One region of the Cellulomonas sp. KRMCY2 genome, then DNA from elsewhere that is predicted to be linked to it. Evidence: predicted binding sites of a transcription regulator. Region 1 holds the regulator's gene; the other holds the start of a gene.
The links. Region 1 encodes HspR, which represses chaperone genes until heat shock. Its sites were predicted from a motif close to AAGTTGAGTCNNNNNGACTCAACTT; they were not measured.

Region 1 (11,075 bases):
GAGCCGGCCCGCCCACCGACCTCGTCGCGCGCCTCGAGCACGGTGACCTGGTACCCCTCGTGCGAGAGCAGGGCAGCGGTGGCCAGCCCCGCGATCCCGCCGCCGACGACGACAGCGCTCCTGGACATCACTGACCCCCTGGCCGGTTCGGCAGCAACGCCACGACGGCGAGCCGGACCTTGACCGGCCCGGGTACGCGCACGCGACTGCGCAGGACGTCGCGCGCCGGGGTCGCCGCCAACCGGCGCGACAGCTCGGCGAAGAGCGCGTGCGCGACCCGCACGGCCCGGCGTGCCGACGGCGGCAGGTCACGGACGGCGACGGCGGCCACGGCCAGGTCGGCGTCGATGTCGGCGATGATCGCCCGCTTCTGGGTCTCGGTGAGCCGCTGCGGGTCGACCCCGACGAAGTAGCTGCGGCCCAGCGCCTCATGGTCCTCGGCCAGGTCGCGAAGGAAGTTGATCTTCTGGAAGGCCGCGCCGAGCGCCTTGGCCCCTGGTGCGAGCGCGTCGTACCGGGCCGGCCGGTTCGCCGCCGGCGCGCTCGCGAGGAAGATCCGCAGGCACATCAGACCGACGACCTCGGCGGAGCCGTGGATGTACCGGGCCAGGCTCGCGGCGTCGTGGTCGGAGCGGTCCAGGTCGGTGCGCATCGAGGCGAAGAACGGCTCGACGAGCTCGGTGCCGATCCCCGCCCACCGTGCCGTCGTCGCGAAGGCGTGCACCAGGACGTTGGTGCTGTAGCCGGTGGTCATCGCCTCGTAGGTCTCCGCCTCGAGGCGGTCGAGCAGTCCCCTGGCCGTGCCGGCGTCGGCGCCTGCCTCCTGGGTCGCGCCGTCGACGACCTCGTCCGCCAGGCGCACCAGGGCATAGACGTTGCGCACGTGCACCCGCTCGATCGGCGGCAGCAGGCGGGTGGCCAGGCCGAAGCTCGTCGAGTAGCCCCGGACCATCACGTCGGCCGCACGCTGGGCGACCGTGTCGTAGAGGCTCAGCCGGCCGCTCATCGGGCCTCGTCGATGTGCCGCGCGACATCGCCGAGCGCCGCACCGATCTGGTCGGCCACCGAGGCGACGACGAGCGCGAGCGCATCGGGCAGGCGTCCGGTCGACAGGCGGCTGCGCACGACCGTCAGGTCCGCGCGGATGGCGTCCTGCACCATCGTCGGCGCCACCGAGCGGGCCAGGGCACGTCGAAGGCCGGCGGCCGTCGCCTCGTCGAGGTCGGGGCGCCCGACGTGGTCGGCGAGCTCCGCCCATACCGGCATGGTCGCGGCGAACAGGATCAGCGGGGTCCGTTTGCCCTCGCGCAGGTCGCTCAGGTTGCTCTTGCCGCTGGCCTCCTCCGGGGCGAACACGCCCAGGAGGTCGTCGACGAGCTGGAAGGCACGGCCGAGCAGACGGCCCAGGTCGTCGAGCTCGTCGAGCACGCGCTGCCCGGCCCCGGCCAGCACGGCCCCGGCGCGCAGCGGGGCCCGGAAGGAGTACATCGCCGTCTTCGTCTCCGCGACCAGCAGCGACTCCTGGAGGCTCGGCGTGTGCAGCCCGAGACCGAACGCGGTGTCTGCGAGCTCGCCGCCGGCCGTGACGACGAGCGTCTCGTCGAGCAGGTCCAGCAGGGCCTCGCGACGTGCGGGGGACACGTCCGCGGACGCGATCAGCCGGTGCGCCTGGCTCAGGGCGAGGTCACCGGCCAGGACGGCGGCGGCGTCCGACCACCGGCGCGAGCACTCGGTGCCGTGCCCGGCGGCCATGGCCTGGCGGTGCATGGTCGCGGCAAGGTTCGGCTGCCCGCGTCGCATGGTGTCGCCGTCGATGAGGTCGTCGTGGATCAGGAAGGCGGTGTGCAGCATCTCGAAGCCCGCCGCGACGCTCACCGCGGCTGACGGGTGCTCACCGCGCAGGGCCTCGTGGGTGCGCAGGACGATGGCCGACCGGAAGCGTTTGCCGCCGCGGACGCTGCGCGCGATCTCGGACCACAGCAGCACGTACTCGGGACCGAACGGTGCCGCCCGGAGGCGTGCACGCTCGGTCGCGGTGGTGACGAGGTCCTCGACCTGGAGCTCGAGGTCGCGCGCGGGTGCGATCGTCAGGGCGCTCATGACCGGCTCACGAGGCGGTCGTCGAGCCTGCCGAGGTGGGGTGCGGAGCTGACGAGCCAGGGGCTCAGGGCCCAGGGGGCCGCGGTGATCGCGGTACGCAGCCCTTGGGGAGTGACCCACGCGTGGTCCATGACCTCGTCGGGGTTCGGCACGGGCTCTGCGACGGCACGTGCGGTGTAGATCGGGCAGATCTCGTTCTCCACCAGGCCCGAGGCGTCGGTCGCGCGGTAGCGGAAGTCCGGCGCCACCAGCTGCAGGTCGGTGAGCTCGAGCCCGAGCTCGAAGCGTGCTCGCCTGCGTACCGCATCGGTCGGCTCCTCGTCGGGGGCAGGGTGGCCGCACACGCTGTTCGTCCACACCCCGGGCCAGGTCGCCTTTGCCAGCGAGCGCCGCGTGACGAGCACGAGGCCGGCGGCGTTCAGGACGTGGCACGAGAACGCGAGGTGCAGCGAGGTCTGCGTCGTGTGCACGGTGGCCTTGTCGGCGGTGCCGAGGCGCGTCCCGTCGTCGTCCAGCAGGACGACGGTCTCGGTGGTGGTCATGCGCGGCTGCCTTCTGTCGCGGTCATGGTGCTCGGTTCTCGGAGTGAATGCTCAGCATGCTGAACATATTCCCTCCAGGTCGCGATGTCCCGGGAGATCTCCGTCATCGTCGCGGGTCAAGGATGACGCACCGGGCCCGGCGACGTGCCGTGATGGCGCCGCCGTGGGAGCGGAGGGGCGCACGGCTGAGCAGCCGCCGGCGTCGGGAGATGCGCCTTGGGGCGACGATGGCAGGCCGGAGCATCGACCCGGGCGTTCAGCCGACAGTGGCTCCGTGCGTGATCAGCTGGAGTAGCACTGGGCGATCGGTCGCCAGTAGTCCGGGATGGTGTCAGGCGGGAACCGAGCTTCCTCCGCCTGCAGCCGCAGGTAGTTCCAGCCCTTGTACGTGACCACCGCGTCCTTGGCGTACCAGACGCCTTCCGTCCACTCCACGGGAGCGCACGGCTCCGACGCCACGACCACAGCCGTGACGTCCGTGTCGCTCAGGCCTCCACCGGAGACCTTGGCGGCGATCTGGCGGTACGCGACTGTCCCCGTCGCGGAGACCTCGGTTGCGAGGGTGGTGGGCTCCCCGGGCGACAGCTCCGCGAGGGTGCATGTGACGATGCCGTTCGAGCCCTCCTTGCCGGTGCACGACCAGTCCGACGCAGTCGCAGGACGAGCCCAGGTCACCGCGGGCGGCAGGGTGATCTCAGCAGTGAGGTTCTCGATCGTGGTCCCGCCATCGTTCACGACCGTGAAGGTCACCGCCCGAGGGACACGGGCCTCAAAGATCGCCTCGGCCTCGGCCGCCTCGATTGAGAGGGACGCAGGCGTCGCGGGCTGGACGTTGAGCACGAGGTCGGCGGTCGCCACCGGGGTCGTTCCGTGGCGGACCCTCGAGGTGATCGAGTACTCGCCCGGTGCCAACCGCGCCGAGATGCTCAGCCGCAACGGTAGCTCCACGGGCTTGTCGGTCGGTGCACCGGCCGACAGCACGATGTCGGCCGCGCACAGCCGGACCAGCGGAGCGTCGTCTGCCGAGTCGGAGCACTCGGTCCATCGTGGGGAGCTGCCCTTGACCCAGCTGACGCCCACCGGCAGGTCGACCTCGGCGGTCAGCGCGCCCGTCGTGGTGGCACCGAGGTTCTCGAGCCCGACGACGGCGTCGTAGGTCCCTGCGACGAACACGTCACCGTCGGGTCCGAACGAGACACCCACGTCCGCCGGCGCCGAGCGGATCTCGATCGGAGCCGCAACCGTGATCGTGGCGGCCGGGATGTCGATCGTGAGCGCATCTGCGTAGTCGACGTCGATCAGTCCGGTGTGCGCCGCGAGATCCGGTGCCGCCGCCGTGAGGTCGACCTGGAGTGCTCGGCTGGAGCCCCGGAGGAGCCTGCCGTTCCTGCAGGTCAACGACCTCTCGCCGGTCGGCGCACACGTCCACGCGTCGGTCGCGTTGTCGCGCAACGTGACGCCGGCCGGCAGGTCCTCCGGCGGTGTCACGATCGCCGTCACCGGGACGGACGTGCTGCCCGCGTTGCTCACCGGGATGCTCACGGTGGTGGTCCTCGGCCCCTCGACGGCGCCGGTGAGCTGGACACCCTCGGCGACCTGTGCCGTGATGCGGGCCGGCTGCGATGCGAGCCGTCCGGTCACCGGGACCGATGCCTTGGGCGCCTCGGACCCGTCCATCCACGTGGTGATGTCGAACGTGACGTCCTCCTCGCCGTCGACGCGGTCGTCGGTGACGGAGACGAGCACCTCGAGCACGCTCGGGACCCCGGCGACGAGGGCCGGGTTCGTGCAGACGGAGACGGTCGATGACGTGCTCTGGCAGGTCCAGTCATCGGGGCCCGCTGCGGCACGGGCGGTGCCGGAGGCGAGGTCGGCGGCGTCAGGAGCGATCGTGACCTTGCCGATCTGGCCGGCGCCGAACGCGAACTCCGCGTTGACCACGCCGTCGATCACGCTGGTGACGGTGACCGAGACGGGCGTCGGCTGACCGGAGACCAACGCCAGCGCACCGACCGTCGCCACCTGCACGGGCTCGTCAGGCTCCGGCGGCGTGGTCGGTGGTGTCGTCGGCGGTGTCGTCGGCGGCGTGGTCGGCGGCGTGGTCGGTGTCGTGGTGGTCGGTGTCGTGACCGACGTCGTCATGTCAGGCGTCGTCGTGCTCACCACCGGCACCCCGACGGGCCCCGGCACGATCGCCGGGTCGGTCCCCTCGGGGGTCACGCTCTGGTCCGGCTCGCCTGCTGCACCCTCGTCGGTGGTTCCCGCGGGGCTCGTGGGCTCAGGCTCCTCGACGGCGGCGAGCGTCGCCGCCTCCTGGGGCTCGTCGTTCGGGGAGAAGACGCCCAGCAGCCCCGCGACACCGACGGCTGCGGCCACGACCACCGTGGCTGCGACCAGCCCGATGACCACCGGGACCCCGGCCAGGAACCCAGCCAGGCCGCCGGCGGCAGCGGCACCAGCACCGGCGGCTCCGGCACCCGCTCCGGCGCCCGCACCGGCGATCGACCCTGCGCCGACCGACGAGGTGGCGCCCGACGCCGACGCGGCACCGTGCACCGCGTCGACCAGCACGGCTGCGCCGGCACTCGCGCCGACCAGACCGCTCGCGGCCAGACCGAGCGCCCCGCTGCCGGCCCCGACGAGGGATCCCCCGCCGGCGGCAGCGCCCGCACCGACCCCGGCACCCGCACCAGCTCCGGCACCGGCTCCCGCACCAGCACCGGCACCAGCACCCGAACCGGCTCCCGCACCCACCCCGGCCCCGGCACCCACCCCGGCACCGGCTGCAGCGCCGACGGCACCCGCCGCACCGCCGAAGCCGAGCCCCTTGAGCGCGACCAGAGCAGCCGCCCCGAGCACGAGCGGGGCGATGACCACCCGCATGCCGTGGTTGACGTCGCCGAGCTCGAGCACGAGGGGGCGGCAGGTCCCGCACTCCTCGAGGTGCGACTCGACCAGCGCGGTCTCGCGCTTGGCCAGACCGCCACGGACGTAGGCACCGAGCTTGCGGTTGACGATCGTGCACGCCTCGCTGGCCGGTGCTGCGAGGTGCTGCTGGAGGTAGGCCTGCCGCAGGCCCTCGCGCGCGCGGTACGCGAGCGCGGCGACGCCGTTGGCGGTCAGGCCGAGCACCGGTGCGATCTCGGCCGGCGTCAGCTCCTCGACCTCGGTGTACCAGAGGACCGCCTGCCACCGTTCGGGCAGCGACTTGTACGCCTGGGAGACGACGCCGCGCTCGAAGCCCGCCATCGTCGGCTCTTCGGTCGACTCGCCTGCGCCGAACGCCTCCTCGAAGGTTTCGAGGTCGTCCGTCGGCTGCGCGCGCCGGCCGCTCTCGACCCGGACGAGGGCGACCCGGCGGATCACGGTGAACAGGTAGGCCCGGAAGGCGACGTCGGGCCCGCCGCCGCCCTGGATCGCGACGAACACCCGCGAGAAGGCGTCGGCGACGGCGTCCTCGGCGTCGGCGGCGGAGTTCGAGTACTGGCGGGCGACCGCCCGGGCGGCGTCGGCATGCCGCTCGTACAACGTCCCGAAGGCCTCCGAGACGCCGCTGCGGACAGCCGTGATCAGCTCAGCGTCGCTGGACAGCTCCCAGTCGCTGGCGAGCCTCACGGCGTCCTCCCCTCCGGCGATCGTCGGCGTGCGCGGGCACACCGCGCCCCAGCGGTCCGGGTGCTGCAGACGCCCGGACGACGGCGTCCGGGCGCGGGGAGCCGTCCCAGTGTACGGGCCCTCTGGTCACAGCGTCTCACGTCGGCCGGGCGTCGGGCGCCGCCCACCTGGGTGAGATCGGTGCACTTCGGGCACATTCCCCCCAGAAGTCGCGTCATAGGCGGGCCTGAGGGCTGTCTCATCAGGCGTGACCTCGACCGAGCAGATGCGCGACGCCTGGGCCTCGACCCTGCGGGAGCAGTGGCGGGCCGAGACTGTCGACTCCGTGTGGCTACGTCCGGGCGACTGGTACCACCCTGCTGTGGACGCCCTGGCCGAGGCGCTGAGCGCCGGTGCGAATGCCTGCGCAGCCGCCGGACGGCTGGGCGAGGTCCGCGGTGCCGCCGGTGTCGGCATCGCCGAGACGCTCGACGACGTCGGCGTGCTCTTCCGGCTGATCGGCCGTGACCCCGGCCTCGACGTCGTCCGCGCGCTGTGCGAGGGCTGGGCCGGCGCGATCGAGTCGGCACCCGTCCAGGCCGCCTGCATGGACCCCGAGTCCGGCCTGCCGACGGCGGAGTACCTGGGTGTGCGGCTCGGCGAGACCTACGGCGCCGCGGGCAAGCACGCGCACTACGCCTTCCACACGCACTGCCTCGTCCTGGTCGACGTCGCGTCCCAGGACCTCGCGCCGTGGCGCCGGATGGCGCGCTCGGCCGCCATGGGCCGGGCACTGACGTCCGCGATGGCGCCGGGTCACCCGATGGCCGCACTGGGTGGCGGGGCCTTCGCCGTCCTGGTCGCTCGCGACTGGGACCTCGGCGAGGCCGTTCGCCGGATGCGCCTGCGGGTCAACGAGCAGGCTGCCAAGCTCCAGATCACCGACCTGCTGCGCCAGCCGCCCCGGATCTGGATCGAACCCCTTCCGGAGACCCACGCCCGCGCGGTCGAGCTGCTCAACCAGCTCCGTCGGTAGGCACACGAGAGTCCAGCATCCCCCCACGACGAAGAGCGCGACCCCCACGGGTCGCGCTCTTCGTCATCCGGTCACAGCCCGCCCGTCGATCAGGTCCGCGGCGGGCTGGGGCGCCACACCACCAGGGCGCCGGTGGAGGTCACACGGGCGGGCCGGTGGCCGCGCGGGACGGCCACGACCTCTCCCTGCGGACCCGCGGTGAACACCCGGCGGCCCGGGTCGGCCATCGACCGCAACAGCTCGACCTGCTGCTCCAGACGGCTCACGTGCGACTCGAGCGCGAGGATGCGCTTGATCCCGGCGAGGTTGATGCCCTCGTCCTGCGACAGCCGCTGCACCTCACGCAGGGTCGCGACGTCCCGCAGCGAGTAGCGACGACCGCGGCCGCGTGCCCGGCCGGGGGACACCAGGCCGAGCCGGTCGTACTGCCGCAGGGTCTGCGGGTGCATGCCGGCGAGCTCCGCCGCGACCGAGATCACGAAGGCGGGCTCGTCGTACGGGACACCCATCACGCCTCCCTCGTCGTCCTGAGCGGCTCGTCGTGAGCCGCTCGTCCGGTGTGCTGACCTGCCTAGGTCGCCGCGTTGGCCCGCAGGTCGGCCCGGACGTCAGCGTCGCTCGTCGCCAGCGCGAAGGCTTCGACCGCACTGCGCGCCTGGTCCGAGAGCCGCTGCGGGACGACCACCTGGACGTTGACCAGCAGGTCGCCGGTGCCCTGCGACGTCACGACGCCCTTGCCCCGGACCCGCAGGGTGCGGCCGGACGGCGTGCCCTCCGGGACCTTGACCCGCACCGTGGCACCGTCGATCGTCGGCACCTCGATCTGGGCTCCGAGGGCGGCCTCGGCGAAGGTGACCGGGACGGTGACCCGAAGATCACGCCCGTCGATGCTGAACACCGGGTGCGGCTCGACCTTGACCGCGATCACCAGGTCACCGGCAGGCCCACCGAGCTCGCCCGGCCGGCCCTTGCCGCGCAACCTGATCTTCTGGCCGTCCCGCACCCCGGCCGGGATCCGGGCGTTGACCCGACGCCCGTCGACCTGGAGGGAGACGGTCGAGCCTTCGAAGGCCTGCCGGAACGGCAGGGTCGTGGTCGCCGAGACGTCGGCACCCTGCCGGGGTGCGCGATTCGGCCGGAAGCCCGTCTGACCACCGCCGCCGCCGCCGAACAGCCCGCCGAGGATGTCGTCGAAGCCGCCGCCACCGCCCTGGGTCGTGTACCGGACCCGCTGGCCGCCGCCCGGTGCACCGCCGCCGAACAGACCACCGAAGAGGTCCTCGAATCCCGCCGAGCTGCCCGCGCCACCCGGTGCGGAGAAGCGGGCCCCGCCGCCGGCCATCGCCCGGACGGCGTCGTACTGCTGACGCTGCTCGGCGTCCGAGAGCACGGCGTACGCCTCGCCGACCTCCTTGAAGCGGGCCTCTGCCGCGTCGTCGCCGGGGTTGTGGTCAGGGTGCAGGGTTCGCGCCAGCTTGCGGTAGGCCTTCTTGATCGCCGCGGCGTCCGCGTTCTTCGGCACGCCGAGGGTCGCGTAGAAATCCTTCTCGAACCAGTCCTGGCCGGCCATCCCTACCCCCTTCCGTCCGTCGTCGTCCGATCAGTCGTGGTCCGCGGGTCAGTGACCGTCAGGAGTCCTCAGGCTCGGCGACCGACACCCGCGCCGCCCGCACGATCCGGTCCCCGACCCGGTGCCCGGGCTGAAGCACAGCCACGACAGTCGGCTCCGTGACGTCGTCGGAGTGCTGGTGCATCAGCGCCTCGTGCACCGTGGGGTCGAACGTCTCACCCTCGGCGCCGTAGCTCTCCCAGCCGAAGCGACCCAGCGTGGCCTCGAGCTTCTCGGCGATGGAGGCGAACGGGCCCTCGGTGAGCTCGCCGTGCTTCCGGGCCAGGTCGATCTCGTCGAGCACGCCGATCAGCGCCTCGACCATCGCGACCACCGTCTGGTCACGGGCGACCAGACGGTCCCGCTCGACCCGCTTGCGGTAGTTGACGTACTCCGCCTGCAGTCGCTGCAGGTCCTCGAGCCGCTCGGTGGCGACCGCCTGGGCGGCCTCGAGCTCGGGCGGGGCGTCGGCGCCCGTGAGCAGTCTCTCGTCGGACCCGTCGGACCCGTCGGACGCGTCGGACGCGCCGGCTGGGCCCGCTGCGGTAGCGCCTGCGGGTGCGGCGGGCTCGCGCACCGCGCCGGTCTGCGGATCGATGCGCCGCTTGTCGGTGAACCGCGGCCGGGTGGGGTCGACGTCGTCGGCCCCACCCTGAGCGGTGAGGTGGTCGGTCACTTGGCCTCGTCCTCGTCGACGATCTCGGCGTCCACCACGTCCTCGTCGGACGCGGCGGAGGTCGGAGCACCCTCGGCATCGGCTGCCGGAGCGTTGGCGGCCTCCGACGCGTAGATGGCCTCGCCGATCTTCTGGCTCACGTGGGCGAGCGCGGCCTGCTTCGACTTGACCGCCTCGAGGTCGGTGCCCTCGAGCGCCGTCTTGAGCGCGGCGACCGCCGCAGTGACCTCGGTCTTGACGTCGTCCGGGACCTTGTCGGCGTTGTCGGCAAGCACCTTCTCGGTCGAGTACACCAGGGACTCGGCGTGGTTGCGGGTCTCGGCCTCCTCGCGGCGCTTCTTGTCCTCGGCCGCGTGCTCCTCGGCCTCCTTGACCATGCGGTCGATGTCTTCCTTCGGCAGCGCGGAGCCACCGGTGATCGTCATCGACTGCTCCTTGTTGGTGCCGCGGTCCTTGGCGGACACGTGCACGATGCCGTTGGCGTCGATGTCGAAGGTGACCTCGATCTGCGGCACCCCGCGCGGGGCCGGCGCGATGCCGGTCAGCTCGAACGTGCCGAGCGGCTTGTTGTCCCGGGCGAACTCGCGCTCGCCCTGGAACACCTGGATCAGCACCGACGGCTGGTTGTCGTCAGCGGTCGAGAAGATCTCGCTGCGCTTGGTCGGGATGGCCGTGTTGCGCTCGATGAGCTTGGTCATCACGCCGCCCTTGGTCTCGATGCCGAGGCTCAGCGGGGTCACGTCGATCAGCAGGACGTCCTTGCGCTCACCCTTGATGACACCGGCCTGCAGCGCGGCGCCGACGGCGACGACCTCGTCCGGGTTGACGCCCTTGTTGGGCTCCTTGCCACCGGTGAGCTCCTTGACGACCTCGGTCACGGCCGGCATGCGGGTCGAGCCACCGACGAGGATCACGTGGTGGATGTCGTCCACGTTGATGCCCGCATCACGGATGACGGTGCGGAACGGCTCCTTGGTGCGCTCGAGCAGGTCAGCGGTCATCTGCTCGAACTGTGCCCTGGTGAGCTTCGAGTCGAGGTGGATGGGGCCGTTCTCGCTCATCGACAGGTACTGCATGGAGATGTTGGTGCTGGTCGAGGAGGACAGCTCCTTCTTCGCCTGCTCGGCGGCCTCGCGCAGCCGCTGGAGCGCGATCTTGTCCTTGGACAGGTCGACGCCGGCGGTGTTCTTGACCTCCTTGATCAGGTGCTGGACGATCCGGTTGTCCCAGTCGTCGCCACCGAGCCGGTTGTCACCGTGCGTGGCCCGGACCTGGATCGTGGAGAAGTCGTCCTCGTCCTTGCCGACCTCGAGCAGGGAGACGTCGAACGTGCCGCCACCGAGGTCGAAGACCAGGATCAGCTCGTCCTCCTTGCCCTTCTCCAGGCCGTAGGCCAGCGCGGCGGCGGTGGGCTCGTTGACGATGCGCAGCACGTTCAGACCGGCGATCTGGCCGGCGTCCTTGGTCGCCTGACGCTCGGCGTCGTTGAAGTACGCCGGGACGGTGATCACGGCGTCG
Region 2 (11,075 bases), 520 kb from region 1:
GGTCCGGGACCCCACCGGACTTCGGCTTCGTCCGGTACTCGTCGAGCCCGTCCTGACGGTTGATGACCTGCGAGGACACGACGACCGGTGCCGGGGCGTCGAGCACCGTCACGTCGAAGGTGTAGACCGCGAGGTGCCGCTGGGTGAACGAGACCATCCGCCGCGAGCGCACGCGCACCCGGTTGCCCGAGGGCGTGCGCCAGACCAGGTCGCGGGTGAGCACGCCGTCGGCGAGGTCGAGCGTGCGCTCGTACGCGACGAGGTCCGCGACCGAGAGCAGCAGCGGCTCGTCGTCGACGTACAGCCGCAGCACCTTGGTGTCCGGGACGTTGACGATCGTCTGACCCGTGTGGGCGAAGCCGTAGGCGGCCTCGGCGTGCCGGATGGTCCACGTCTCGTGGAAGCCGTTGATGAACGTGCCGTGCGCATAGCGGTCGCGCCCTTCCTCGACGTTGCCGCGCAGCCCGAGGTAGCCGTTGCCGACCGCGAAGAGGGCCTCGGTCCGTCCGAGGTCGTCCGCGTCGAACATGCTCTCGGTCAGCCGCCACGGGTGGACCGGGAACCGCGTGCGGTCCAGGGGGTCGCGGAGCCCGGTCACCGGGTCACCAGCTCGGCGAGGTCCTCGACGACGACGTCCGCTCCGGCCTGCAGCAGCACCTGTGCGCCGGCTCCGCGGTCGACGCCGACGACGAGGCCGAACCCGCCCGCCCGGCCCGCGGCGACGCCGGCGACGGCGTCCTCGATCACCACGGCACGGTCGACGGGCACACCCAGCAGCTCGGCGGCGCGCAGGAAGGTCTCGGCCGACGGCTTGCCCAGCAGACCCTCGTCGTGGGCCAGCTCGCCGTCGACGACGACGACGAACCGATCGGCCAGCCGAGCGGCCCGCAGCACCGCCCGGGTGTTGCGTGAGCTCGACACGACGGCGACGGCGACGGCCCGCTGCGCGAGCTCGTCGAGCAGCGCTACCGACCCGGGGTAGGCCGTCACGCCCTCCTGCGCCAGCAGCCGGTCCAGCACCTCCTGCTTGGTGTTGCCGAGGCCGCAGACCGTCCCGGTCCCGGGCGCGTCGGCCGGCTCACCCTCCGGCAGGACGATGCCGCGTGAGGCCAGCACCGCCCGGACGCCGTCGTACCGGGGCTTCCCGTCGATGTGGGCGAAGTAGTCGGCCCCGCTGTAGGCGGGCAGCACGCCCCGCGCAGCGAGATACGTGGAGAACACCTGGTGCCAGGCGCGCATGTGTACCTCAGCGGTCGGGGTCAGGACGCCGTCGAGGTCGAAGAGCACCCCGTCGAAGCGGTCCCAGACCATGACCCAACGCTAGCCCTCCGGCCGTCGTGACGAGCCTCGGATCACCCCGTCCGGGTGGTCAGGACCAGGCCGTCGCCGGCCCCGTCGGCGGCTCGGTCGACGGTGACGGTGACCCCGTCATGAGCCTGGCCGGCGAGGAGCAGCCGGGCCAGCTTGTCGCCGATCTCGCGCTGGACCAGGCGGCGCAACGGCCGGGCGCCGTAGGCCGGGTCGAAGCCCTCGATCGCCAGCCACTCGCGCGCGGCCGGGGTCACCCCGAGGGTGATCCGACGGTCGGTGAGCCGTGCGGCCAGGTAGCCGATCTGCAGGTCGACGATCTGGCCGAGCTGCTCGAGGGTCAGGGCGTCGAACAGGACGACGTCGTCGAGCCGGTTGAGGAACTCGGGCTTGAACGCGACCCTGACCGCGGCCATCACGGCCTCTCGCTTGGTCGCGTCGTCGAGGGTCTGGTCGACCAGGAACTGCGAGCCGAGGTTCGACGTCAGCACCAGGATCGTGTTGCGGAAGTCGACGGTGCGGCCCTGGCCGTCGGTGAGCCGACCGTCGTCCAGGACCTGCAGCAGGATGTCGAAGACCTCCGCATGAGCCTTCTCGACCTCGTCGAGGAGCACGACGGAGTACGGCCGTCGGCGCACCGCCTCGGTCAGCTGACCACCCTCCTCGTAGCCCACGTACCCGGGCGGCGCCCCGACCAGCCGCGCGACGGTGTGCTTCTCGGAGTACTCGGACATGTCGATACGGACCATGGCCCGCTCGTCGTCGAACAGGAAGTCGGCCAGGGCCTTGGCCAGCTCGGTCTTGCCGACCCCGGTCGGGCCGAGGAACAGGAACGAGCCGGTGGGCCGGTCCGGGTCGGAGATCCCGGCCCGCGCCCGCCGCACCGCGTCCGAGACCACCCGGACGGCACGGTCCTGGCCGATCAGCCGTGCACCGATGACGTCCTCCATCCGCAGCAGCTTGGCGGTCTCGCCCTCGAGCAGCCGCCCGGTCGGGATGCCGGTCCAGGCCGAGACGACCTCCGCGATCTCGTCCGGGCCGACCTTCTCGGCGATCATCGGCGCCTCGGTCGGCGAGCTGCCGTCGCGGTGGCTGCGGCCCTGCTCGGCGGCCTCGGCGTCGGCGATCTCACGTTGGACGGCCGGGATCTCGCCGTACAGCAGCCGCGAGGCGGCATCGAGGTCGCCGTCGCGCTGCAGACGCTCGGCGGCCACCTTGAGCTCGTCGAGGCGCACCCGCAGCTCACCGACCCGGTTCTGGCCCGCCTTCTCGCGCTCCCACCGCGCGGTCAGGGCCGCGAGCTCCTCCCGCTTGTCCGCGAGCTCGGCCCGCAGCTTGTCCAACCGCTCGAGCGAGGCGTCGTCGTCCGCCTCGGACAGGTACGACTCCTCCATCGTCAGACGGTCGACCGCGCGGCGCAGGACGTCGATCTCGACCGGCGAGGAGTCGAGCTCCATCCGCAGCCGGGACGCGGCCTCGTCGACCAGGTCGATGGCCTTGTCCGGCAGCTGCCGGGCCGGGATGTAGCGATCGGCGAGGGTCGCGGCGGCGACCAGCGCCGCGTCCGAGATACCGACCTTGTGGTGCGCCTCGTAACGCTCCTTGAGGCCGCGCAGGATGGCGACGGTGTCCGGGACGCTCGGCTCGCCGACGAAGACCTGCTGGAAGCGCCGCTCCAGGGCCGGATCCTTCTCGATCCGCTGGCGGTACTCGTCGAGGGTGGTGGCCCCGACCAGGCGCAGCTCGCCCCGCGCGAGCATCGGCTTGAGCATGTTGCCGGCGTCCATCGAACCCTCGGCCGCCCCGGCGCCGACGACCGTGTGCAGCTCGTCGATGAAGGTCACGACCTGACCCTCGGCGCCCTTGATCTCCTCCAGGACCGCCTTGAGCCGCTCCTCGAACTCGCCCCGGTACTTCGCCCCGGCAACCATCGAGGCCAGGTCGAGGGCGATCAGGCGCTTGCCACGCAACGACTCCGGCACGTCGCCGGCCACGATCCGCTGCGCCAGGCCCTCGACCACGGCGGTCTTGCCGACGCCGGGCTCACCGATCAGGACCGGGTTGTTCTTGGTGCGCCGCGAGAGCACCTGGACCACCCGGCGGATCTCGGCGTCGCGACCGATGACCGGGTCCAGCCGCCCGTCCCGCGCCGCCTGGGTCAGGTCGATGCCGTACTTCTCCAAGGCCTGGTAGGTCCCCTCGGGATCGGGGCTCGTCACGCGCGCGGAACCCCGGACGGCGGGCAGCGCCGCAGCGAGGGCCTCCCGGGTCGCACCGGCGGCCCGCAGCGCCTCGGCCGCGCTCGACGAGCCGGCCGCGATGCCGAGCAGCAGGTGCTCGGCCGACACGTACTCGTCGCCCAGGGCCTGCGCCTCGGCCTGCGCCGACGTGATCACGGCGCTCATCGCGCGCGACAGGCTCGGCTGGCCGACGGAGCCGCCGGACGCCGCGGGGAGGGTGGCTCGGGCCGCCGCGACCCGCCGGGTGAGCGCGGACCGGTCGGCGCCGACCGCGTCGAGCAGACCGGTCGCGACGCCACCCTCCTGGGCGAGCAGGGCTTCGAGCAGGTGCACCGGCTCGAGCTGGGGGTTGCCTGCCGTCGTCGCGGACCCGACCGCCTGCGCGAGGGCCTCCTGCGACCTCGTCGTGAACTTGGGCTCCATCTGTGCCTGCCTCCGTGACTGTCGTGATCGACACTCAGCGCAACCGCTGCAAAGTTGAGCGTATTCCGCTCAAGTCTCATGCGCGAGCCGCCGATGCTCTCCTCTGCGTCATCCGGTGGACGGCCGGCAAAACGCACCCCGTCGGCCCGCGCCTGTGGGAGGGTCAAGCATGCGCACACGACGACTATGGGGAGCCTCCGCGCTCGCCGCCACACTCCTGCTCGCCCTGACGGGCTGCGTCAAGGTGGACATGGACATCCAGCTCCAGTCCGACGACACAGTCGACGGCTCACTCCTCTTCGCCGTGTCCTCCGAGCTCGCCGAGCTCTCCGGTCAGGACCCGGAGGCCCTGGCGGAGCAGATGCAGCAGGACATGACCGAGGGCGACGACTCCGGTACGACCAGGACCGAGCCGTACGACGACGGCGAGTACATCGGCAGCACGACGTACTTCGAGGGTGAGACGCTCGACTACTTCGGCGCGTCGTCCGACGACCCGGATGCCCTGAAGATCGTGCGCGAGGGCGACGAGTTCGTCGTCAGCGGCGCGATGGACCTGACCGACGCCGGCGCCGAGGACATGGGCGACGTCGGCGGCGCGATGGACGTCAGGATCGCGATCACGTTCCCCGGTGCGGTGGGCGACCACGACGGGACCCTCGACGGCAAGACGGTCGTCTGGGAGCCGGTCATCGGTGAGCGCACCGAGATCAATGCCCGCGGCAGCGCCGTGGAGGGTGGCGGCCTCGGCGGTCTCCAGCCCCTGCTGATCGGCCTCATCGCCCTCGTGGCTCTCGCAGCGATCGGCGTGGTCGTCTTCCTCGTCGTGCGCAGCCGCAGGGCCGGCGCAGCGCCGGCTCCGGCCGTGCCGGGCGGGTACGGCGACCCGAACGTCGGCTACGCAGGCGGCCTGCCGGGCGACGCCGGTGCCGTCCCGCCGGCGCAGTTCACCCCGCAGGCACCGCCCGTGGCACAGGTGCCACCGGCACCGCCGGCACCACCCGCCGCACCGCCGGCACCACCCGCCGCACCGCCGGCACCGCCTGCGGCACCGCCGGCCCAGGTCGAGCCGCCGGTCCAGACCGAGCCGCCCGTCCCGCCGCAGGCGCCCGAGCAGTGACCTCACCCGATGGCCCGGCCCACCACGGGCCGGGCCATCGGCGTCCCCTGGGCGGGCCTGTCCCGCGGGTCGCCCGGCTGGCATGATCGGCTCAGGGTCGAACCACGGGCACGCGGCCCCGTCCCGGAGGAGCAGCGCACCATGTCGATCGTCGTGGGGTACACACCCACACCGGAGGGCGAGGCGGCCCTGCGGCACGCCGTCACGGAGGCCACCGTCCACGGGCACGACCTGGTCGTGGTCAACGTCTCGGCCACCAGCGACCCGCCGGAGAAGACCTTCGCGACCGAGGGTGAGCTGGCCGCGGTACGGGCGACGCTCGACGCGAGCGGCGTGCCGTACGCGGTCCGTCAGCTGGTCCGTGGCAAGGACGCCGCCGAGGAGATCATCGACGTGGCGGAGGAGACCGGCGCGGCGTTCATCGTCATCGGGCTGCGGCACCGCTCACCGGTCGGCAAGCTCCTGCTCGGCAGCAACTCCCAGCAGATCCTGCTCACCGCAGCCTGCCCGGTCGTCGCGGTGAAGGCACCCCGCTGAACGCCGACGGGGTCACCGACGCACCGGTCCGGGCCTGGTTGCCCGACCTCCTGGGCGATGGCTGGCAGACGCTGACGCTGCCCTTGCGACCGGACGCCCAGGGCCCGGCGATCGCGACGCTCGTCCGCCGCACCAGGTCCGCAGGGAGCAGGCGGGCGGTGCTCTACGTGCACGGCTACGTCGACTACTTCTTCCAGACCCACCTCGGCGACTTCTGGGCGGACCTCGGCTACGACTTCTATGCCATCGACCTGCGGACGCACGGCCGCGCGCTGCTCGACCACCAGGTGCCGAACTACTGCACCGACCTCGCCGTGCACAGCGAGGAGCTCGACCTGGCCGCCAGGATCATCCGCGAGGAGGAGGGCCACGACACGCTCGTCGTGATGGGCCACTCCACCGGCGGGCTCGTCCTGAGCCTGTGGGCGCACGCACGGCGGGACCGACCCGCGGGACCGGTGGCCGACGCCCTCGTCCTGAACAGCCCGTGGTTCGACCTGAACCGTGGCTGGTTCGACCGCGTGGTGACCACCCACGCCGTCGACCTGCTCGGACGCGTGGCCCCGCACGCCGTCGTCGGGCAGGTCGGGCGGTTTTACGGCGAGTGGCTGCACAGCCCTCAGGGCGGCTGGACGTTCGACCAGCGGTGGAAGCCCGACCGTGGCTTCGGCGTCCGGGCCGGCTGGCTGCGCACCGTGCGCCGTGGCCACCGGGCCGTCGCGCGCGGGCTGGACATCGACGTGCCCGTCCTGGTGTGCGCGGCCGGGACGAGCGGCCCGTACGACCGGTGGCACGACGCCCTCGACCGGACCGACAGCGTGCTCTCGACCGAGCAGATCGTGGCCAGGGCGCCGTTCCTCGGCGGGGACGTCACGATCGTCCAGATACCCGACGGCGTGCACGACCTGACACTGTCGCCCGAGCCCGCGCGCACGGCGTTCTTCGACGCCGTGCGGGCGTGGGTCGGCCGGCGCCTGCCGTAGGCAGGTCGGCCGGTGCCCCGAGCGGTCAGCGCCCGGCGTTCGCCATCGTGCCCGTGACGCCGCCCTTGGTGGTGGTGTCGACCGCGAGGCAGAGGATCTGGCGGTCGTCCATGTTGTCCCAGCTCTCCTGCGTCGGCGCCATCGACTGCAGGTAGATCTCGGAGTCGTCGTAGCTGACGCCGATGAAGGTCTCGAACTCGGCATAGCAGAAGTCGTCCGCCTGTGCGAAGACCTCGTCCTGACCGGGGAACTCGCCGTCCGCCAGATCCGTCGTCGCGTACACCTCGGAGTCGTGGGCCTCGGCGCACGGGATCGTCTGCACGCTCTGGACCTCGGTCTCGGCCTCGGCGGTGTTGAGGCAGTCGCCGATCCGCAGCGAGAAGACGTCCGAGTCGCTGCCCTCGACGATCTCGCCGGACTCCTCGTCGCGGACGGCGTCGCCGGGGCCGCAGGCGGTCAACCCGCCGACCATGACTGTCGCGATGAGCAGGGCGGCGGCACGACGGGGCAGGGCGCGCATAGGGAGGTCCTTCGACGGCGGGGTGCGGGGTCTGGTGCGTGCACGCTATCGCGCTGGGCGTCGGCGCAGCCGGAGTGTCCCGGGTGCGTGGCGTACGGCGGCGATCCGTCCACCATCCGGTCGGACGTACCCGCCGCACGGGTTCGGCGTGCCGGCCGATCCCGGGTTACCGTGATCCGAGCGCCCTGCGGTCGTCGCACGGCTGCCCCCCGTGCCGCCCCTGGAGGAACCCCATGGTCATCAACCCCGTCTCGATCGGCGACCGACCCGCCCCCGCCGTCCAGGAGTCGTCCGGCGGCTGCGGCTGCGGCGGCTGCGGCTGCGGCGGCGGGAACGGCGCGACCGACGAGGCGACGGTCGGGTCCGTCGACCTGGCGAGCGCGACGACGGCGACCTACGGCGTCGAGGGCATGACCTGCGGCCACTGCGTCTCGGCCGTCACCCAGGAGCTCTCGACCGTGCCCGGTGTGACCGACGTGGACATCACCCTGGTGAAGGACGGGGTCTCGACGGTGACCGTCCGCAGCGCCGCCCCGCTGGACGTCGACACCGTGCGCGCGGCGGTCGACGAGGCCGGCTACGCGCTCGTCGACAACGCCTGACGACGGGCCGGCGGATGCCGCGGTGACTGCGCCGAGGCATCGCTTCGAGCACCTCCCCGCCTCCGCGCACGAGGAGATCCGCACCTTCCATCCCCGGCGCAGCCCCCTGGGTCCCGCCCGGCTGGACGCCCTGGAGACGCTGTGGCCCCGGCTGGGCTTCTCCGTGCACGACGAGGCGACCGGACCGGCGCCGCTGACCGCCGACGGTCTGCTCGACACCGTGACCCTCTTCGGCCGGCGCGCCCCGCTCGTGCTCGAGGTCGGCTCCGGGATGGGCGAGACGGTGGTCGCGATGGCCGTCGCCGACCCGGTGCGCGACTACCTCGCGGTCGAGGCCCACCTGCCCGGCATCGCGCACCTCCTCGGCCTGATCGACCGGCGGGGCCTGACGAACCTCCGCGTCGCGCACGGCGACGCGCTGGAACTCGTCCGGCGCCGGATCGCACCGGGCGGCCTCGACGCCGTGCACGTCTTCTTCCCCGACCCGTGGCCCAAGGCCAAGCACCACAAGCGGCGGCTCATCGCCCCGGCACACGTCGCCCTGCTGCGCTCGCGCCTGCGACCCGGCGGCACCCTGCACTGCGCGACCGACTGGGCGCCGTACGCCGTGGCGATGCTCGAGACGCTCGCCGCCGACCCCGAGCTCGTCAACACCCACGCCGGCTACGCGCCACGCCCGGCACACCGACCGGTGACCAAGTTCGAGCGGCGCGGCCTCGCCCTCGGCCACGAGATCGCCGACCTCGTGTTCGTCAGGGTCGGCTAGGTGTAGTTCCTCGGGACGTTGTGATCAGCGTGGCGTGAGCGGGGAGGCGAGGACCTCCGGTATCGAAGGGGTTACCAGACCGTCTTCGAACACCCGGAGGTCCTCGTGACTCACGCTAACGCCCCGTTGACCCCGACCGGCAGGTTGCGGTTGGCCAAGGTGATCGTCGAGGACGGGTGGGCGGTGCGCCGCGCCGCCGAACGGTTCCAGTGCTCCCCGGCAACAGCGAGCAAGTGGGCGCACCGGTATCGAGCTGGGCAGCCGCTGACGGACCGGTCCTGCCGGCCGCGCCGGTCCCCGGGCCGGTGCCCGCGCCGCACGGAGCGGCGGATCGTGGCGTTGCGGTTCACCCGCCGGTGGGGCCCGCACCGCATCGCCTACCACCTGCACGTCCCGCGCTCGACGGTGGGCCGGGTCCTGGCCCGCTACCAGATGCCCTTGCTGGCCCACCTGGACCAGGCCACCGGGCTCCCGGTGCGCAAGGCCGCCGCGGTCCGCTACGAGGCCAGCGCGCCCGGGGATCTGGTGCACGTGGACATCAAGAAGCTCGGCCGGATCCCCGACGGCGGTGGGCACCGCGTGCTGGGCCGCCTGGCCGGCAAGAAGAACAGCCCGGGCCACGGCCGCGGTCCGGGCTATGCGTTTTTGCACCACGCCGTCGACGATCACTCCCGTCTGGCCTATTCCGAGATCCTGGCCGACGAACGCAAGGAGACCGCGGCGGGGTTCTGGAGCAGGGCCAACGCGTTCTTCAGCGGGATCGGTGTCACGGTGACCGCGGTGATGACCGACAACGGCTCCTGCTACCGGTCTCGAGCGTTCGCCGCGGCCCTCGGCGAGGGTGTCAAGCACCGGCGCACCCGCCCCTACCGGCCCCAGACCAACGGCAAGGTCGAGAGGTTCAACCGCACCCTGGCCACCGAGTGGGCCTACGCCGCCACCTACACCTCCGAGGCGGCCCGCGCCGCGACCTACGATGCCTGGCTGCACCACTACAACCACCACCGACCCCACACCGGCATCGGCGGCGCCGTCCCCTCAGACCGCGTTCACAACCTCACGGGGAACTACAGCTAGGTCTCCGCCCGCAGCACGGGAGTCCCGCCCGAGCGCAGCTCGACCTCGACGATCTCGTCGAGCGGCATCCCGGTGGCTGCCGGGACGGTGACCTCGTGTCCGGGCACCGCCGTCCAGGTCGCGACCTCCTCGACCTTGCCCTCGGCGTCCCGCACCACGAGCGAGTACTCCGCAGCTCCGGCAGGGTCACCGCCATACGGACCACCCGGTGCGACCTCGGACGCGTCGTAGCTGCACCGCAGGTCGATCCGGGTCCCCCAGGCCACGGCATCGAGCTGCACGCTGGCCCGCACCGGTACGTCGAGCAACGGTGCCAGCTCGATCGCCTCGGCGGCGATCGTCGGTGCGGGGACCGGCGAGCGCCACGGGAGCCCGGCCGGTCCGCCGGAGACGACGAGGGCGATCGCGGTGACGGCGGCGGCAGCGAGCGAGCCGCCGAGCCAACGGCGGCGCAGCCGGGTCGACTCCTCCCGCCGCGCGACCCGCAGGAGGTCGGCGAGCAGCATCGGTGGCGGCCCGGGGTCGCGCGACAGGTCGGGGGTCAGGGACGTCACCGGCGCGACGCCGAGGATCAGGTCGTCGTCGACCGGGTCGACGGCGGCGTCCGCGGCCGGCCCGGCCGCCGCGGGCAGCGAGCGCACGACGTCGGCCGGCACCAGGTCCAGCAGCGCGGGAAGGGCGGCGACGTCATCGACGGCTCGCCGGCACTCGGCACACGTGGCCAGATGAGCCTCGAAGGCGAGCCGCTCCGGGACGGAGAGGGCGCCGAGGACGTACGGGCCGGCGTCGACGGCGGTCCGGTGCTCGGCACCGGGCTCGCCGGGCTCTTCTCGGCGAGCGTCGTCGTCACGTCCGGACCGGTCGGGTCGGGAGAGCCTCATCGGGTCACCCCCATCTCCTGCAGGACCAGTCGCAGCGAACGCAGCGCGTAGTAGGTACGGGACTTCACGGTGCCCTCCGGGACGCCGAGGATGCGTGCGGCGTCGGCCACCGAGCGTCCCTGGAAGTGGCACAGCACGATCACCTGACGGTGCTCGATCGAGAGCCGCTCCAGGGCGTCGGCGACCAGCCAGGACTCGAGCAGGTCGTCGGTCGCCGCCGAGCCGCCCGCCTCCGCGCGGGGCTCCGGCGGTTCGGCGACCGCGATCTCGCGGCGGGAGCGGCTCGACCGCCACTCGTCGATGACCAGGTGCCGGGCCACCGTGAAGAGCCAGGCCCGGGTGCTGGTCGCCGGACCCTCGAGCACCCGCGGCGTCCGCCAGGCCCGGAGCAGGGTCTCCTGGACCACGTCCTGCGCATGGCTGCGATCGCCGCCGGTCAGGCGCAGCGCGTAGCCCCACAGCGCCCTGGCGTGCTCGCTGTGCAGGGCGATCATGAGATCTGCCGAGCTCACGGTCATGCCGCACCTCCCACCCAGAGGAACGACCACGGCACCGGTCAGGTTCAGTGAACCAGACGACCCGGCGTCTCGTCCTCTCCGGTGACAGCGGCCGACCGGC

Region 2: a site for HspR is predicted at 4,023-4,047, ahead of clpB (ATP-dependent chaperone ClpB). Genes of this name have one in related genera too.

What each region holds. Positions count from the first base shown of each region.
Region 1 is NZ_JAGF01000001.1:1,624,168-1,635,242, reverse strand. It holds gene crtI (phytoene desaturase family protein) at 1-128, opposite strand, end outside; gene K415_RS0107895 (squalene/phytoene synthase family protein) at 128-1,006, opposite strand; gene K415_RS0107890 (polyprenyl synthetase family protein) at 1,003-2,100, opposite strand; gene idi (isopentenyl-diphosphate Delta-isomerase) at 2,097-2,642, opposite strand; gene K415_RS23405 (sigma-70 family RNA polymerase sigma factor) at 2,925-6,257, opposite strand; gene K415_RS0107875 (hypothetical protein) at 6,505-7,272, shown strand; gene K415_RS0107870 (heat shock protein transcriptional repressor HspR) at 7,362-7,781, opposite strand; gene K415_RS0107865 (DnaJ C-terminal domain-containing protein) at 7,844-8,842, opposite strand; gene grpE (nucleotide exchange factor GrpE) at 8,901-9,557, opposite strand; gene dnaK (molecular chaperone DnaK) at 9,554-11,075, opposite strand, start outside.
Region 2 is NZ_JAGF01000001.1:1,100,663-1,111,737, forward strand. It holds gene K415_RS0105350 (glycoside hydrolase family 65 protein) at 1-529, opposite strand, end outside; gene K415_RS0105355 (beta-phosphoglucomutase family hydrolase) at 595-1,311, opposite strand; gene clpB (ATP-dependent chaperone ClpB) at 1,353-3,971, opposite strand; gene K415_RS0105365 (DUF3153 domain-containing protein) at 4,141-5,091, shown strand; gene K415_RS0105370 (universal stress protein) at 5,233-5,628, shown strand; gene K415_RS0105375 (alpha/beta hydrolase) at 5,667-6,611, shown strand; gene K415_RS0105380 (septum formation family protein) at 6,637-7,131, opposite strand; gene K415_RS25095 (heavy-metal-associated domain-containing protein) at 7,365-7,733, shown strand; gene trmB (tRNA (guanosine(46)-N7)-methyltransferase TrmB) at 7,756-8,499, shown strand; gene K415_RS0105395 (IS481 family transposase) at 8,605-9,576, shown strand; gene K415_RS21450 (zf-HC2 domain-containing protein) at 9,573-10,457, opposite strand; gene K415_RS0105405 (sigma-70 family RNA polymerase sigma factor) at 10,454-10,975, opposite strand.